4 regions of the Bacteroides coprosuis genome follow, and region 1 is predicted to be linked to each of the others. Evidence: riboswitches for the same ligand, from Rfam matches in the RefSeq annotation. Region 1 holds a riboswitch; each other region holds the start of a gene.
What was found. A riboswitch is a leader RNA that binds a small molecule or an ion and turns the genes downstream of it on or off. The one in region 1 is predicted to bind cobalamin.
Positions count from the first base shown of each region.

Region 2: another riboswitch for cobalamin. It lies ahead of K8V80_RS10385 (hypothetical protein); the one in region 1 lies ahead of K8V80_RS02450 (TonB-dependent receptor).
Region 3: another riboswitch for cobalamin. It lies ahead of K8V80_RS11070 (TonB-dependent receptor); the one in region 1 lies ahead of K8V80_RS02450 (TonB-dependent receptor).
Region 4: another riboswitch for cobalamin. It lies ahead of K8V80_RS09295 (TonB-dependent receptor); the one in region 1 lies ahead of K8V80_RS02450 (TonB-dependent receptor).

Region 1 covers NZ_DYYK01000038.1:2,154-6,377, reverse strand. Annotated here, with positions in the region: gene K8V80_RS02455 (urocanate hydratase) at 1-1,185, opposite strand, end outside; cobalamin riboswitch at 1,930-2,128, shown strand; gene K8V80_RS02450 (TonB-dependent receptor) at 2,405-4,224, shown strand, end outside.
Region 2 covers NZ_DYYK01000175.1:1,774-5,997, reverse strand. Annotated here, with positions in the region: gene mgtE (magnesium transporter) at 1-1,323, shown strand, start outside; cobalamin riboswitch at 1,527-1,732, shown strand; gene K8V80_RS10385 (hypothetical protein) at 1,843-3,009, shown strand; gene K8V80_RS10380 (TonB-dependent receptor plug domain-containing protein) at 3,022-4,224, shown strand, end outside.
Region 3 covers NZ_DYYK01000185.1:4,393-8,616, forward strand. Annotated here, with positions in the region: gene galB (beta-galactosidase GalB) at 1-268, opposite strand, end outside; gene K8V80_RS11060 (cob(I)yrinic acid a,c-diamide adenosyltransferase) at 454-1,029, opposite strand; gene K8V80_RS11065 (cobyrinate a,c-diamide synthase) at 1,033-2,334, opposite strand; cobalamin riboswitch at 2,428-2,632, shown strand; gene K8V80_RS11070 (TonB-dependent receptor) at 2,681-4,224, shown strand, end outside.
Region 4 covers NZ_DYYK01000153.1:4,676-8,899, forward strand. Annotated here, with positions in the region: gene K8V80_RS09290 (YncE family protein) at 1-689, opposite strand, end outside; gene K8V80_RS09295 (TonB-dependent receptor) at 702-2,741, opposite strand; cobalamin riboswitch at 2,850-3,053, opposite strand; gene K8V80_RS09300 (ribose-phosphate pyrophosphokinase) at 3,536-4,224, opposite strand, start outside.

The DNA of each region.
Region 1 (4,224 bases):
TCCATAATCGAAGAAGTAGGTTCCTTTGGCTACTAACTTCTCAATTACATGGAAGTGACGAACCAATGTTTCATCTACCAACTGATTGAATTTCTTAGGATTTTCTTCTAATAAGCGAGTTCTCTCTTCAAAGCTAATGCCCACAGGACAGTAACCTCCCTCATACACAGCATGACAAGAAGTTTGGTCTGATAAAAGTTCGATATGAATATTGTTTTCTACAGCATATTCGAGCAAGTCTACAATATTACCATGATAAGCTATAGAGCTAGCTTCTTTCTTAGCCATAGATTCTTGGGCTAAACGGAAAGCTTCTGGAATTTCTTCGGCAATATGGCTTACCCAACCTTGATCATAACGAGTTTGTATTCGAGAAGAGTCAACTTCAGCAATAATGGCTGTAGCACCTGATATTTCTGCTGCTTTGGGTTGAGCTCCACTCATACCTCCTAGTCCAGAAGAGACAAATAAGTGTCCTCTCAAATCTCCATCCTCGGGTACACCTAGTTTCATTCTACCCGCATTTAGCAATGTATTAAATGTTCCGTGAACAATTCCTTGAGGTCCGATATACATCCATCCACCAGCAGTCATCTGACCATAATTGGCTACACCCATTTGTGCAGCAATGTGCCAATCGTGCTGATTATCAAACATACCAATCATCATTGAGTTGGTAAGGATTACTCTTGGAGCCTCTGGTTTCGATTTAAATAAGCCTAGAGGATGTCCAGATTCTAATACAAGTGTCTGATCTTCGGTTAGTACTTCAAGATATTGTTTTATTAGTTGGTATTGCATCCAGTTTTGGCATACCTGACCCGTTTCACCGTAGGTTACCAATTCATAAGGATATAGAGCCACATCGAAGCAAAGATTATTATCAATCATGACTTGAAAGGCTTTTCCTTCTACACATTTACCTTTATATTCATCAATCGATTTAGCCTTTAAATCTCCTTGAGGTCTGTATCGGTATCCATAAATTCTACCATGAGTATGAAGCTCTTCTAAGAATTCAGGAGCTAACTCTTTATGTAAGTTTTTAGGAATATAGCGTAATGCATTTTTTAACGCTATTTCTGTCTGTGCTTTTGTAAGCGTGTATCCCCTATTGGGAGCACGTCTTATACCCTCAACAAAACTAGGGTATTTAGGTAGTTCGGTTGATAGTGATATATTCATAATATTCGAATTTAAGTGTTGTAGGAAAGATATAAACTTTTTAACAGAAAAAGTAGTAATCCGATTAAAAAAGTTATAATTATTCAACTGATATAGAATGACTTAAACAAGCTTTTTAGCTGCATATAAAAACGAATTGTCAGCAGAAATAAAGAAGAAGTAACTTTAAACTCATATTTAAATTAAATTTCTATTGATATGATATTATAATCGCTTCAATTCTTTCTCTAAACTTTTTTTAAACAAGAAGAATATAGGCAAGAGAAGGAAAAGCTTAGCTTATAATTCACCCCTAAAACGAGTATCCATAAGAACCTCTTTAGTTCTTGATACAATGAATACTTTTCTTCTCTATTCTCTGTTACACTTCACAACAAAATACTACTTACTATATATTATAATAAGGTCTTAAAGCTTTTATATCTAATCGAACCCCATAAGACTTCTCTTCCAATGCGAAATTTAAAGAGAAGTCTCATTTTATTTTTGTTTGAATATCTTCCTCAATATTAAAAAAAATGACAGTAATTCGTCCTTTTCTTCTATCATTTAATTACTCTCTATCTCTCGTAATTTAAAGTCCAACAACTTCCCTAAGTTCTTCATTTATAACAAATAAACATCACTATTTGTAAAATATACTTAAAAATAAAGACTTTGTTAAAATAACACATAATCACTATTCATTAATAATCAATCTATTAAGAAATATTCTATTTTTATTTGTAAATAAACATTAATATCTATCTTTGTAATCGTTTTGGTAATCGGATACAATTTCAAATCTCCGATGTAAGGGAATCCAGTGAGATACTGGAGCTGTACCTGCAGCTGTAAATCCTCATTATGTTAGTTGAATTGCCGCAACACTGTGTAAAAATAAACATGGGAAGTTTTTCAACTAGAGGAAAGCCAGAAGACCTGCCAGATAATTAAGAAAACACCAAGCTTCCAGGATTTGAAGTCAATGTGCATTACACAAATAATGTATTCCTACTTTATTCTCCACTGAGGAAACTCGATGTTTTTATATTAGATCAATTATTAATATAAAACAGAGATGCTCAACTTATTTACGCCCTCATTATTTCGATTATCGAAGTTTTACCTTTTATGTATATCAAGCTATTTATTAGTTGATAGGCACAAACCCTTAATAGACTGAACTCAAAATTACAAACATTCCTCCATACGTAATCCATAAAACAATCAACTACGAATGAAATACGTTCTACTCTTTTTATCCTTTTTCTTCACTATTCCTGCTTTCTCTCAAAGTAATTATACGATTTCGGGACAAGTAAAAGACACCAAAGGCAACCCTATTTCTCAAGCTCTTATCGTGGATAGTAAAAAGAATAAAGGTACTTATACTAACGATAAAGGATATTATCAGATTGATCTACAAGTTGGTAAAAACACTCTTACTGCCACTTGCTTTGGCTATAAAGATGCCTCTATAACTCTTCAGGTAAGTAGAAATGAGGTAGTAAACTTTCAATTGAAGGAGCAACCTCTCCTACTCCAAGATGTACAAGTTTATGGGAAGTCGAAGAGCCTGCAAACCCGTGAAGGAGTTTTTGCCGTGAATGCTCTTGATGTGAAACCCATCATCAGCAACCTGAATAATCTCAACACTTTAGTGGGAAGAAGTTCGGGTATTAAAGTACGTGAAGATGGGGGTGTAGGTGCCAATTTTGATTTAACTATCAATGGTTTATCGGGCAATGCCATACGCTATTTTATTGATGGTGTGCCTCTTTCATCTATGGGAAGTGGCATCAATTTATCCAATTTACCAATCAACATTGTAGATCGTATTGAAGTTTATAAGGGTTCTGTACCTGTTGAACTAGGTTCTGATGCTCTAGGTGGAGCAATCAATATCATCACCAAAAATGATATACAAGATTACTTAGATGTTTCCTATGGGATAGGTTCATTTGATACGCACAAAGCCGACTTGAGTGGACAATATACTCTTGCTAAAACAGGTATTATCATAAAGCCAACTCTAGGACTCAACTTTTCCAAGAACAACTATAAGATGAAGAATGTAGAAGTATGGAACAAAGAAGAACAAGAATTTCAAGAAATAGATACGAAGCGTTTTCACGACAAATACTTCTCTGCCTTTGGAAAGGTTGAAGTTGGGGTTACTCGCAAAAGATGGGCAGATAGTTTCTTCATTTCTGCTTCAGCCTCATCTATCAATAAGCAACTCCAAACGGGTTCGGTACAAACATTTGTTTACGGTAAAGCAAAGAGAGAGAATGAGGCTTACACCCTTGCTGCTCATTATAAAAAACAAAACTTTATTGTTCGCAAATTAGCAGCAGATCTCACTCTATCGCACTCGTGGGATAAATCTATGGTAGTAGATACTGCCTACAGAAAATACAGTTGGGATGGTAGTTACCAAGAGAGTTCAAGAAATGAAATATTAGGAAGAAGAAAGTCTATCCGACATATCAAACGACCCAAAACTCATCTCCGTTCCAACTTTAATTACAAGTTGAACCCTAGTCATAATCTAAACTTAAATTATCTCTTAAACCGAACAAGTAACGACAGATATGATGAGCTAGATGAAGAGTTTGAACCCTCAAAGGATAAGTTAACAAAACACATTATAGGGCTATCCTATCAACAGAATTTCTGGAAAGAGAAGTTATCTAATACCTTTTTCGCAAAGAATTATATCAACCACCTATCAATAGGGCAAACTGATTTGTCGTGGATTACAGGTTCTAAAGATGTTCCACAATCTTCTACAACCAACAACTGGGGTTATGGACTAGCTAGCCGATTGAATATCTTTCAAGCCTTGGCCATCAAGGCTTCTTATGAGCATAGTGTACGCCTTCCTCTTTCCAGAGAATATCTGGGTAATGGAACAACAATCTATCCCAATTTCAGTCTAAAGCCTGAAAACAGTAATAATATAAATTTCGGACTCTTTGGTTCGATAGGTTCGCCCAATGCGCATCAACTCACTTATGAAGGCAATTATTTTATTCGAGATGTAAAAGATTACAT
Region 2 (4,224 bases), on a different contig from region 1:
ATCAGAACTCATCAGTTTGAGCTTGCAAGAGAAATGCTCGCCGATATGAACCCTATTGATATAGCCGATTTATTTGATGATTTACCCAATGATAAATGTTTAGTTTTATTTAGAATATTACCGAAAGATTTATCTGCAGAAGTTTTTAGTAATTTACCTTCAGATATCCAAAAATCAGTTGTAGAACATATTTCAGATAAAGAAATTCAGGCTATTATAACTGAGATGCAGCTCGATGATACGGTCGATTTTATTGAAGAGCTTCCAGCCAACTTGGTGAAAAGGATATTAGAACAAGCCTCTCCAGACATTCGCACTCAAATTAATATTTTCTTAAAATATCCCGAAGATAGTGCGGGTAGTGTTATGACTGTGGAGTATGTAGCTCTACGAAGTTATATGACGATAGATGAGGCTCTGGTGAAGTATAAGAACTTAGCCAATATTAATAACAACAATGATATTTGTTTTATAATAGGTGAAACAAGAAAGTTGGAAGGAGTTATTTCTCTGAAAACGATGGTCTTATCTGATCCTAAGGCTGCCATTGTTGACGTCATGGAAAAGAATGTTGTGTCCGTTTTAGCTACAGAAGACCAAGAGGTTGTGGCCGATTTATTTAGAAAATATGACTTAAACTCTATGCCTGTAACCGATAAGGAAAATCGTTTGGTGGGTATTATTACGGTAGATGATATAATGGATGTTATTGTGGCAGAAAGTACCGAAGATATTCACAAGATGGCCGCTATTGATCCTTCTAAAGTTGAATATTTAAAAGAGTCTGTGTGGTCACATTCTAAGCATAGAATAACATGGTTGGTGGTTTTGATGATCTCAGCTACTTTTACGGGTATGATTATTCACAAATACGAAGAGGTATTAGAGTCTGCTGTAATGCTTGCTGCTTTTATTCCTATGCTGATGGATACAGGGGGTAACGCAGGTGCACAATCATCTACACTCGTTATTCGAGGTATGGCTTTGGGAGAAATATCGAGCAAGGATTTTTGGAAAGTTATTTGGAAAGAGTTTCGTGTGAGTTTGATCGTTGGTCTATTGTTGGCTGCTTTAAATTTTGCTCGAGTTTACTTTTTCGACTCCGTTCCTTTGAATGTTATTTTTGTCATTTGTATTAGTTTATACGTGACAGTAATCTTGGCCAAAGTAGTTGGTAGTATTTTACCTATGGCAGCTAAGTGGCTAAAATTAGATCCTGCTGTAATGGCTGGACCACTGATTACAACTGTTGTTGACGCATGTGCACTTATGGTGTACTTCTGGCTGTCAGTTCAATTGTTAACAGATATCATTCATGTTTAAGTAGATAGATCTAGAATAGAAAAAAAGGCTCCTAGTGAGCCTTTTTTTGGGTTTAAGATATTTGCGAGAAAGAGATTCACTCTATAAATCTTTAGTTCTTATAATATGAAGTATAGAATAATTTTAAAATATTAATTAAAATTAAATTTTAACGCAATAAATTTATAGAGGTTATTAAAAAATTATTATCTTCACATTCAAAATAAATAATCTAGTTTTTAGGTGCTTCTAGGATAGTACTTTATCCAAAGAAGTGAAAAGGGAATCAGGTGTAAATCCTGAACAGACCCACTGCTGTAAGCTTTTATAACTTTCTAATAAATACTACAATATCCACTGTCGGTAGATGATGGGAAGGGCAGTTAGAAAGGAAGCGAGTCAGAAGACCTGCCTAAAAATACAATCTACTGTTTCGGGGGATTTAAGAAACGGGATATAATTCTTGTCTATTTAGCTTATCAATCTGGATTAGATGCTTGTATCTTATGGCTCCCTGAGAGGATTAAAACCAAATGATATATGCAATTTAAATCTGTTTTAAAGCTATTCTATATCCTATTTTTATTATCAGTATTTTCTTCTTGTGAATATGAGGAAGACTTTCCTGCTGGTGTAGGCGAGGGAAATATTGAGGCAATCATATTAAATGAGGGTCGGATATTTACCAATATGGGAGCTATATCAGTGCTCTATCGAAATGGTATGGTTAGCCCAGATGTCTTTCGAGTTGTCAACAATCGCCCATTAGGTGACGTAGCACAAGCTATTCAACTGATAAATGGTAAGTACTTTATAACTTTAAATAATTCCAAAAAAATAGAGATAGTCCATCCCACAACTTTTAAATCAGAAGGAACTATACTTTATACCCAAGCAGGTTTGCCTCGTCAGATTGTTGCTATTTCAGATACAACGGCTATTGTATCTGATTTATTGAGCAATAATGTAGCTGGTGCCGACTTACCTAGTCAATTAGTGAAAATTCGTACGGTACCTCCTTATGGCACTCCCTTAGAATATATAGTGATAAGAAGATGGGTTGAATATATGGAAGTAGCCGAGAATAAATTATTTGGTATGACATCAAGAGGACTTTATGTTTTTGATTTAGATGATATTACCGAAGAAGGTAGCCGCATGATTGAAGAGGTTCATAATGATGAGATAACAAAAACCTGTAAGTTATTAAAAGATAGAAATAATAGAATTTGGGCACTAATGAATGATTATCAAAATAATAAGTTGTCGGGTGTCTTATTGAAGTGTGTTGATCCTAAAACAGAGCAAGTCGTTCAAACTTTTCAATTGCCTTTTGTTAAAAAAAAGGAAGCACAAGAGGGTGATGTGATTGGAGCAATAAGTTATAATCGCACTGATATAGATGCAAGTAAAACCAAGATTTATTTTAGTGTCCGTACCTATAAGCCAGGAAGTAAAAATGATTCTCAGCAAAGTATTTATGTATTGAATACTGTTGATGGTACTTTTGAATTACATCGCCACTTGCCTGGTATAGATATGATGTATGGCTGTGGAGTAAGTCCAGAAGGAGAAGTTTATATCTGTGATTGCTTAGATTATTCAGCTCAGCGAGGTTATATACGTCATTACAAAGAAAGTGGAAATATAAAAAGTTATAGGGTAGGAGTTTACCCTAGTCAAGTCTATTTCCCTGAATCAAATTAAGCACAGTAAAAGATGAAACAAATAGTATTTATAGCTTTCTTCTCTGTTTTAGTGCTGAATGGTTTCGCGCAGAAAAAAGATTCAGTTGCTTATGGATTGAACCTAGATGAAGTGCAAATAGTAGCTCGTAGAATTCAACATGCCAATGAGGCTAATGCAGGGGCAAAAGTATCCCATATTGAACCACAATTATTACAAATTAATAAAACCCGCTCTTTCTCAGAATTGTTAACCGATAATTCTGCAACTTATATAAAGAGTCTGGGTACTGGTGCATTATCTACTGCGTCTTTTCGAGGTGGAAGTGCAGCACAAACTCGTGTAAATTGGAATGGAATCAATATAACACCACCTATGTCAGGAGTCTTTGATTTTTCTCAAATTCCAGTATTTTTCGCAGATAACGTAAATCTATACTATGGAAGTAGTCATGTGAAGAGTGGAACAGGAGCAGTAGGAGGAAGTGTTAATATCTTCAATGATCCCGATTGGAATAAAGGAGTAACAGGTAAAGCCTTTGGTGAATATGGTTCATATAATACATATACAGGAGGAGGCCAAGTTAATTTTGGAGGAAGTCAAATTGCAACAAAAACAAGATTGTTTTATCAGCATTCAGATAATGATTACACCTATATTAATAAGGTACTGACAAGTGATCAATTTAGAGAAAAAAGAGAGGATGCTGAATATTCACAATTTGGAGTAATACAAGAAGGCTACTTTAAACCAACTAGATATACCCAACTTACAGCTATTGGCTGGTTGCAACAAGGTAAAAGGATGTTGCCACAGCCTTTGGGGATAGTCGGGAAAACTCATGAACAACAACATGAAAAAAACGTAAGAGGGTACTTTGGCTTTGATTATGTAAGGGGCATTCACGAGTTTCATCTGAAGGGGGCATGGCTTTATTATCGATTGAAATATGATAAATGGTTTGATGGTGGATTATTTGATCCAGAAGGAAATATTAACTCCTCGAAAACTTGGCAGGGAGTAGCTGATTATTCTTGTGCTCCCATCGATGAACTTGTTTTAAACACTACACTTACTTATACACATGATCAAATAAATGTGAGTAGCTATATTGATGTTGACTCTGCCAAATACATAATTGACAACACCTATTATCATATTCCAGAACCCGAGCCTCCATTGCGGCATTATCGCAATGTATTGTCTTGGCAAATGTCTGCAAGGTGGAGTCCTTTA
Region 3 (4,224 bases), on a different contig from region 1:
AACTATCATCGAAACTAATTTCTGTATATTCCCCACCGTTTAGTTTTTCTTGTGGCTGGGCATAGAGTGGTGCATTTTTTAGGAATCGATTACCAGAGGGTAATATCCATTTCTTTATTTTCTCATAATCTAAACGGTTGTCCTTTTGAATAGACAAGGGATCTTCTTTTTTGAAAGACCAACCTTCATTAAATAACATTCGCTCTCGAGCACTTGAGTAGGGTAAAAACAAAAGTACTACTGCGACAAAAACCAGAAATCGTTTCATATATATCAAATTGTTAGTGAATTTCTTTATTCAATAAGTTGATGAAAGAAGAGCTCTTTCTCCTTCCTTTTGCTAAGATAAGACAGTTTTTAGAGTATAAAAAAACCGACTTGGTCTGAACTCATCGAATCTAGAACCAAATCGGTATTTTTTGTATTCATTAACAAATAAAGGAATATTATCCTCTATTTCTTTTTTCTTTTGTACAGAAATTTATGCCATTTCTCTTCTGCTTTCCCATCTCGAGACATCTCTTCTCTGCCCATAATAAAAAACAAATCGGAAAGTCGATTGATAAATTTCAACAATTCATCGGGTAAAGCATCACTGCGGTGTAAAGTCCACAGTCTTCTCTCACTTCTGCGAGCAATAGTTCGAGCCCATTGTAAATGAGCCGAAATTGGATTACCTCCTGGTAGAATAAAAAATTCATTTTCGGGGATTTGGGCCACCATCTCATCTATTAATTCTTCACAGTAAGGGATAATAGACTCATCAAAAGTATTCGGGTTTTTTTCACGATGTGCAGAAGGAGTTGCTACTAAAGACATGACTACCATCATCTCTTTTTGAATGCGATAAAGAATCTCATGCCTGCTATCTTCTTCTGCCATAAAAGAGCGAACCACTCCGATGACACTGTTGAGTTCATCCAAAGCTCCGTTTGCCTCAATACGAATATCATCTTTATCTACTCGAGTACCTCCATGAATCGAAGTCATACCCTTATCTCCTCCTTTAGTATAAATTCTTACTGCCATTTCTTAATCATTAAAAAGATTCAACCAATTTTCATTATCAGCCCAATAAATATGAGTGTATCCTGCAACTGCATTCTTATATCGAAGTAATTTCGTATCCACTTCCTGACCTCTTGCCCCATACTGTTGTGCAACACTTGGCAAATTTGAAATGATTTGGGAGTAGTGAAACTCATGCCCTCTGTATTCTACTCCTTGATAAGAGAATAAACGATAACCCAATTTTAGTTTCATATTCTTCATGCTAGCTTCTTGATGAAAGATATCAACCATAGGATATTTAACACCCTCGTTCGTTTGTATGGAAGACGACAAATACATCATTCCGCCACATTCAGCAAAAAGCTTTCCTCCTTTTTCGATATAATCATAAATACTTTGGTGCATCGTTTTGTTTTCACTGAGCTTAGACGCATAAAACTCGGGATAACCTCCTGGCAAGTACACAAAATCGGCCTCACGGGGAAGCTCTTTATCGTGTAACGGACTAAAGTAAACAACAGAACCCAATTGCTGAAGTGTCTCAATATTTTCTACATACATAAAATTAAAAGCTTCATCTTTAGCTACGGCAATACACTGGAACATAGGTTTAGTTTCTATCTCTTTTACTCTCGTACTTTTTACGGATGAAGAAGTTATTTCTAATAATCGTTCTATATCAACATGCTGTTCGATAGCATCTGACAAAATATCAATAGAATGATGGATGGCTTCGGTGTTGTCGGTATCTAAACCTAAATGTCGTTCAGGAATGGCGAGATTTTCATCTTTAGGTAAATACCCTAAAGGCTCAACTCCTACATCGTAGCAGGCATCTTTTAAGAAGCTATAATGACTTTCAGAACCCACAAAATTGAATATGACTCCTTTCACACGAATATCTTTATCGAAATTCTTAAAGCCATAAAGCAAAGCAGCCGTAGAATAAGCAGATGCCTTTGCATTGACTACCAAAACAATAGGAATATCCAATTGCTTTGCAATCTGTGCAGCACTACCCTCCATCTTTTTATAACCATCAAATAAACCCATAACACCTTCTACAACAGAAACATCTACAGAAGAGGTATACTTATTATAAGTGTTTTCTATATGCTCGGGGGACGCAAGAAATAAATCTAAATTTACAGAAGGCTTACCAGAAGCTAATGCATGAAGTTTGGTATCAATATAATCGGGACCACATTTAAAGGGTTGTACAGATAAATTGCGTTTGGCTAAAACTCTCATCAATCCAAGTGTTACTGTGGTTTTTCCGGCACCAGAGTTTGCTGCTGCAATTAAGAATTGGGGTTTATTCATATCTTCTATAAAGTTTTATTACTAATAAAAAACGTAATCACAATATTACATTAAAAAAAAGAAAAGAAGTGTTTAAAACTCTTTTATATTTTAATACCTTTGCAGCGTTTTGGTGATGTCCTAGTATTTCCTTACTAGGGTATAAAAGGGAATTCGGTTAGAATCCGAAACAGTGCCCGCTACTGTGAACTCTATAAAAACACGGTTTGAACATCCTCATTGCCACTATTCTAAATACAGAATGGGAAGGCGTTCAGACAGAGTTAGTCAGGAAACCTGCCAACACAAACAGATAACAATATTCTCGGGGCTAAGAATAGAGTATGAATTTTACATAAAACATCTAATGAAAAAGACTTTACTGGTTTTAGTAGCATTTATATGCTGCTCATTCAACTTGTTATGTGCTCAAACCTTACTAAAAGGAATTGTAAAGAGCGAAAAAGGTTACCCCGTTAAAGAGGCTACAATAGCAGTTGAGGGAACCCACTATGGTACAATGACAGACAATCAAGGAAGATTTGAACTCAGTATTCAGGATACAGGAAGCCTTATTTTAAGAGTTCACTCTTTTAATTATCAAGATAAAAGATTGTCTATAGACAAGATAGCAGACAAGCATAATATCTCTATCGTATTGCCCGACAAGGCTTTCAACTTATCAGAAGTGGTAGTTACAGGAACAGGTACACATACTTATTTGAAAGACACCCCCATTCACACACAGATTTTTACTCAAAAAGAAATTCAAAATACAGGAAGTACTTCTTTAGAGGAGATTGTTGCCAACATGAACTCTTCAGTTACTTATAGTGAAAGCCACGGTATTATAGCAAGTGGTTTGGGTGGTAGAAATCTATTAATTTTAGTAGATGGCTACAAAATGAATGGAGATACCAGCGGTCAGACAGACTTGGAGCGTATCGACATGAGTAAGATAAAAAGAATAGAAATTATTAGAGGATCAGCATCTGTTCTTTATGGTTCGGAAGCGATGGGTGGAGTTATCAATATCATCACCCAAAACCCTACTGAAAAAGTAAATATTACAACAACTAATAAGATATCTAGAAAAGGACAGTTCTTTCACTCTACTGTTGCCGAATTCAAACTAGGTAAAGTAACTTCTCAAACATCATACCAGAGAAGACAAACCAATGGTTGGCAACTTAGTCCATACGAATGGGATAAAAAAGGAGGTCCAAATAAAAATGGTTACGATGAAAATGGTCAGCCTACCGTAAAAGAAACAGTAAAACAAGCTGTAACTGCCTACTCTTCAAATATTGTAAAACAAAAATTTACGTATAAGCCCAACGCTCGTTTAAGCTTTGATCTTTTTGGCTCTTACTACAACAAGAAACAAGATCGTCCTTATGAAGCATATAGCTACAACATGGCTTATAAAGATTACAATATCGGGGCTGGAACAATCTATCGCTTACCTAAAAAGATAGGCTTTATCAGTTTTGATACCTATTTTGACAACTATGAATATGAAAAAGATCATTTCAAAGGTAAAAAAGAAGGTACATCAGAGTTATCTAAACGTCAACGCTATTTTAAAAACGACTTAAAAAGCGTATTAAACTTTAGTCATCATAAGTTGACTACAGGGCTAGATTACACCATCGATTATTTAGCTAATCCAGAAAAACTAGAACATTCAAAATCGGCTTATACAGCTGCTGTTTATGCTCAAGATGAAATGAAATTCTTCGATGCTTGGACTGTTGTTGCTGGATTTAGAGCCTTACACCACAAAGAATTCAACAATCGCTTTGTTCCTTCACTTTCTACTATGTATTCTTGGGATCATGTCAATATGCGCCTATCTTATGCAGGAGGTTTCCGTGCCCCAGATATGATGGAACTTTACTACGAAAATGA
Region 4 (4,224 bases), on a different contig from region 1:
TGTAGATTAATACCTACTTCTATCTTTTTGATTTCGGTAAAAGTCTCCAAGTCTATTACAGATACTGTGGTGTCGTATTCGGGTACACGATACCCTCCTGAGTTTGCCACATAGAGTTTGTTGTTGTGAATCACCATCTCTTCGGGTTGATAACCTACAACGCATTTATCTACAATCTGCATAGTACGAGTATCTACCTTTACCACTGTTCCAATAGGTGCATCGGGGTCGATAAGCACAGGACCATTGTACGAACTGACATAGGCATAGTCTTTATCGAATACAATGTATCTGCAGTTGGTAATATCTAAGGTATGTAGATGTTCAGCCGTGTAAACATCCATTACCTCAACTAGGTGAGAGCAGTTGATTACGGCATAAAGTTTATCTCCATAAATCTGAATATCATTCCCTACATCTCCCAGGTTATGAGTTACTTGAGGGTTCACAGTAGGGTAGATGTTTCTAAAATAAGTACCCGACTCGTAATCGAAATAGTCGAGAGTCGATTTGTTGCTTCCCATATTCCCCTCATTGAGCAAGAAGAATCCTTTTATCTCTCCCACTTCTCCCGGAGCGATTTGCTCTTGTTCAGCCCAGAGTAAGTAGTTTTCATCACCTCGACAAGAAGTAATAATGAATGCAGGAATGAAAAGCAGAATTAAATATAGAAATGTTTTAGTTTTCATGATTCAGATGATTTAGAAATGAGCTTTTAATATGACTTTGAAGTTGGTTCCTGGCATAGGGTAGCGACTTACTACTTCATATTGTTGATTAAATAAATTGTTGACTTCTAGGGTTACTTTGTAATCGTTTTTACCCCAATGGAAGTTTCTACCTAGTGAGATGTCACTGGTGTACCAAGCCAACACTTTATTAATTAGAATATTGGCACTCTCTGTATATCGCTCTCCCGAGTAAATAAAGCTGTAGCTCATATCCCATTTGCGGTACTGAGCACTTACAACTGCCGATCCACTATGCCAAGGGATATAGCTGATTTGTCCTTTGTAAGTAATCTCCTCGGGATCAGAATAATCTTGTGCTTTTTGGTAAGTATAATTTAAGCGAGTATTCAATAAAAAATCTTTGAAGGGCTCTACTGTGGCAGCCAAAGCTACATCAACACCTTTAATTTTTACAAGTCCGATGTTCATCATCGTCCATCTAAAGAGCTGTCCACCGGGTTTAGCCAGAATCTTATCTTCAATTTCATTGTAGTAAGCATCTACCTGACCTTCAAAGTCTTTAAAGAAAGGATGGAAGAATGATTTTTGATATGTTAACCCGATGTTATACTGAGTAGCATATTCAGGTTTCAGGTTTGACGTTCCACTACCAATTACAGCAAAGTAGATTTCATTGAAAGTAGGCATTCTAAATATTTTCTTATAGAATCCTCTGAGGTATAGTTCCTGACTAAGCCAAGGTTGGTACGATGCAATCAGAGTAGGGGTGTATCGATCCCAGTTTTTACGAACTTGTTTCTCTTCTTTCATCTTTTCGTGAATAAAAGTACCTAATAAGCTAGCCTGCACTTTTAAGTGATCTATCTGAATTGAGGTTGCTAGGGCTACCCAACCCGAAAAGCGTTGTGGGTATATAAACTCATGGAGGTTGGCATTCATCTTATTCCACTGAAAGTCGCCCGATAGATTGGCTGTCCACCATGGAGTGAGTGTAATGAGATTTGAACTAGAAACATAGCCTTCATGGAGCATATATTTATTATCCACCTTCATTACTACTTGTTCATCTTTCTTGGGATCGGATAAATAATGGAGATAATCATACGCATATTTCCCCACTAAAGAAGTTCGGTAACGAGGGCTAATCTGCTGAGCATAAGAACCTTGTACAAAGAAATTTTTATCCCATTGTCTATCTTCATTCTTGTATAGACCAGGAGTTTGACGAACAATAGCACCAGGATATCCCCTTTCGGAATCATAATAATAGATTTTAGTTTTCCACTCGCCTTTTTTGAGTTTTCCAAAGAGTCCATGTTCGATACGGAAAAACTCTACGTCTCCATTTTGGCGAGTAGCAACGGTATCAAAAGCTCCTCGGTTATCTTGTTTGTTGATTACTTTATATCTAAATCTATACTTTCCACTAGAATACGTATAATCTGCATTCAGTGATGATTTTATGGTTTTACTAAGTTCTTGCTCCCAGAGTAGAGAAGGATTGGCTAAGCCAAAAGAACCCGTTTTGAAAGTAGCGTGTAAATTGTACCTTTTACCCTTTGCAAAAGTAGGCACTTTAGTTCGCATATATACCGAGCTGGCAGAGGCAAAGTCTTTAGCTGGTTGGAAGATAGAGCTTTTCTGACCGTTGTAAAGAGAAATGGTTTCGATGTTGTCGAGAGAAAATCGTCCCAAATCTACCACTCCATTTTGGGCATTCCCTATTTCTACTCCATCAAAGAACACCCCTACGTGTTCGCTCCCCATACTGCGTACATTGATGGTTTTTAGTCCACCAATTCCTCCGTAGTCTTTCAGTTGTACTCCTGAGAAATAGCGTAAAGCATCTGCAATAGAATGTGCATTGAGCCGTTCTAAATCTTTGCCTTTTAGGGATTGTACGGGGATAATATCTTTGGGGATATACTCTTCAACAATTACTACCTCACCCAATTGTTGAATGCTGTCTAATTTACTCTGTGCTTTGATTTGAAAAGCACCAAAAAGGAGTAAGAGAATGGATAAACTAATACTTCTGCTAGTCTTCATAGTGTTTTATTATAAAGCCTGCGGGTGGATAGAAGTATATAATCGAATACCTTAGATATAGATGTATATCTAAAGCAGGATGTAGTAGCTCTATGTCCCGAAAGCTTAAATACAAAAAATGACTTGGCAGGTTTTCTGACTTACTTCATCTTTAACGCATCCTTCCCATCTTTATAAAAGACAGTGGATATTCGATTGGTTAAAGACTGTTGAAGATTACAGCAGCGGGTCTGTTTAAGATTTTCACTTAATTCCCTTTTATTATAAAAGTTTTAGTGGACTTCTATAATCACCAAAATCAGGTGCAAATTTAAATATTATTTAGATATTTAAAAATAAAATAGGAGTATTATTCATTTTAAGAGTAATATATGATACAATGGCTAGTATGAAGCTCTGTTTCTGGTCTCATCGAGGGTTATCGGGTAAGGAATGGCGGAGGTGTAAAAGTCTTTATTCATTGTATGGTTTTATGACGATGAGGGGGTGCAGAAAGTTATGATTCTTCCAGACTCTAAAACTAGCTGAGGCTATTTTATTAAGGAGTGATTTTCTAAATAAAAATGGTGAAATACTCTTTTTTATGATAAAGAGAATCTGCTTGAATAAGAAGTACTTATAAAATAGAGAATTTACTTTGACACCGACATGACGATTGCATGTCGGTGTCAAGATAATAGTTTGTCTATGCCAAGAATGAGAACTCTTCTTTAGGTAGTAGAGAATCGGGGGTATATTAAACAAAAAATCCCGAAGAAGCTTCGGGATTTTTTAATGCATAAAAAAACGCGTAATTAAATAATGTATTGAGAGCTGATGGATTCATTATTTACTACACGCTTAATAGTTTCTGCAAACATATCTGCTATGCTAAGCTGTTTCACTTTGGAACACTTTTTACAGAATGGGATACTATTGGTGAATATCATTTCTGTAAGTGCAGATGATGTTACTCGCTCACTAGCAGGGTCGGACATTACACAGTGGCTAGCAATAGCTCTAACAGATTTTGCACCTGCTTCGATCATTACATTGGCAGCCTTTGTAATAGTACCTGCTGTATCAACGATATCATCAACTAGAATAACGTTTTTACCTTTTACATCACCAATAATTTGCATAGAAGCAACTTCATTGGCTCTTTCTCTTGTTTTGTTACATAACACTAAAGGAACGCCTAGGTACTTAGAGTAAGTATTAGCACGTTTAGAACCTCCAACGTCAGGAGTAGCAATAACTAAATCTTCTAATTGAAGAGATTTGATGTAAGGGATGAATACGGCTGAAGCATAAAGGTGGTCAACTGGAGTGTTGAAGAAACCTTGAATTTGGTCAGCATGTAAGTCCATTGTGATTAGACGGTCTATACCAGCTACGGTAAGCAAGTCGGCAACTAATTTCGCTCCAATTGAGACACGTGGCTTGTCTTTTCTATCTTGACGTGCCCAACCAAAGTAAGGAACTACTGCAATAATACTTTTTG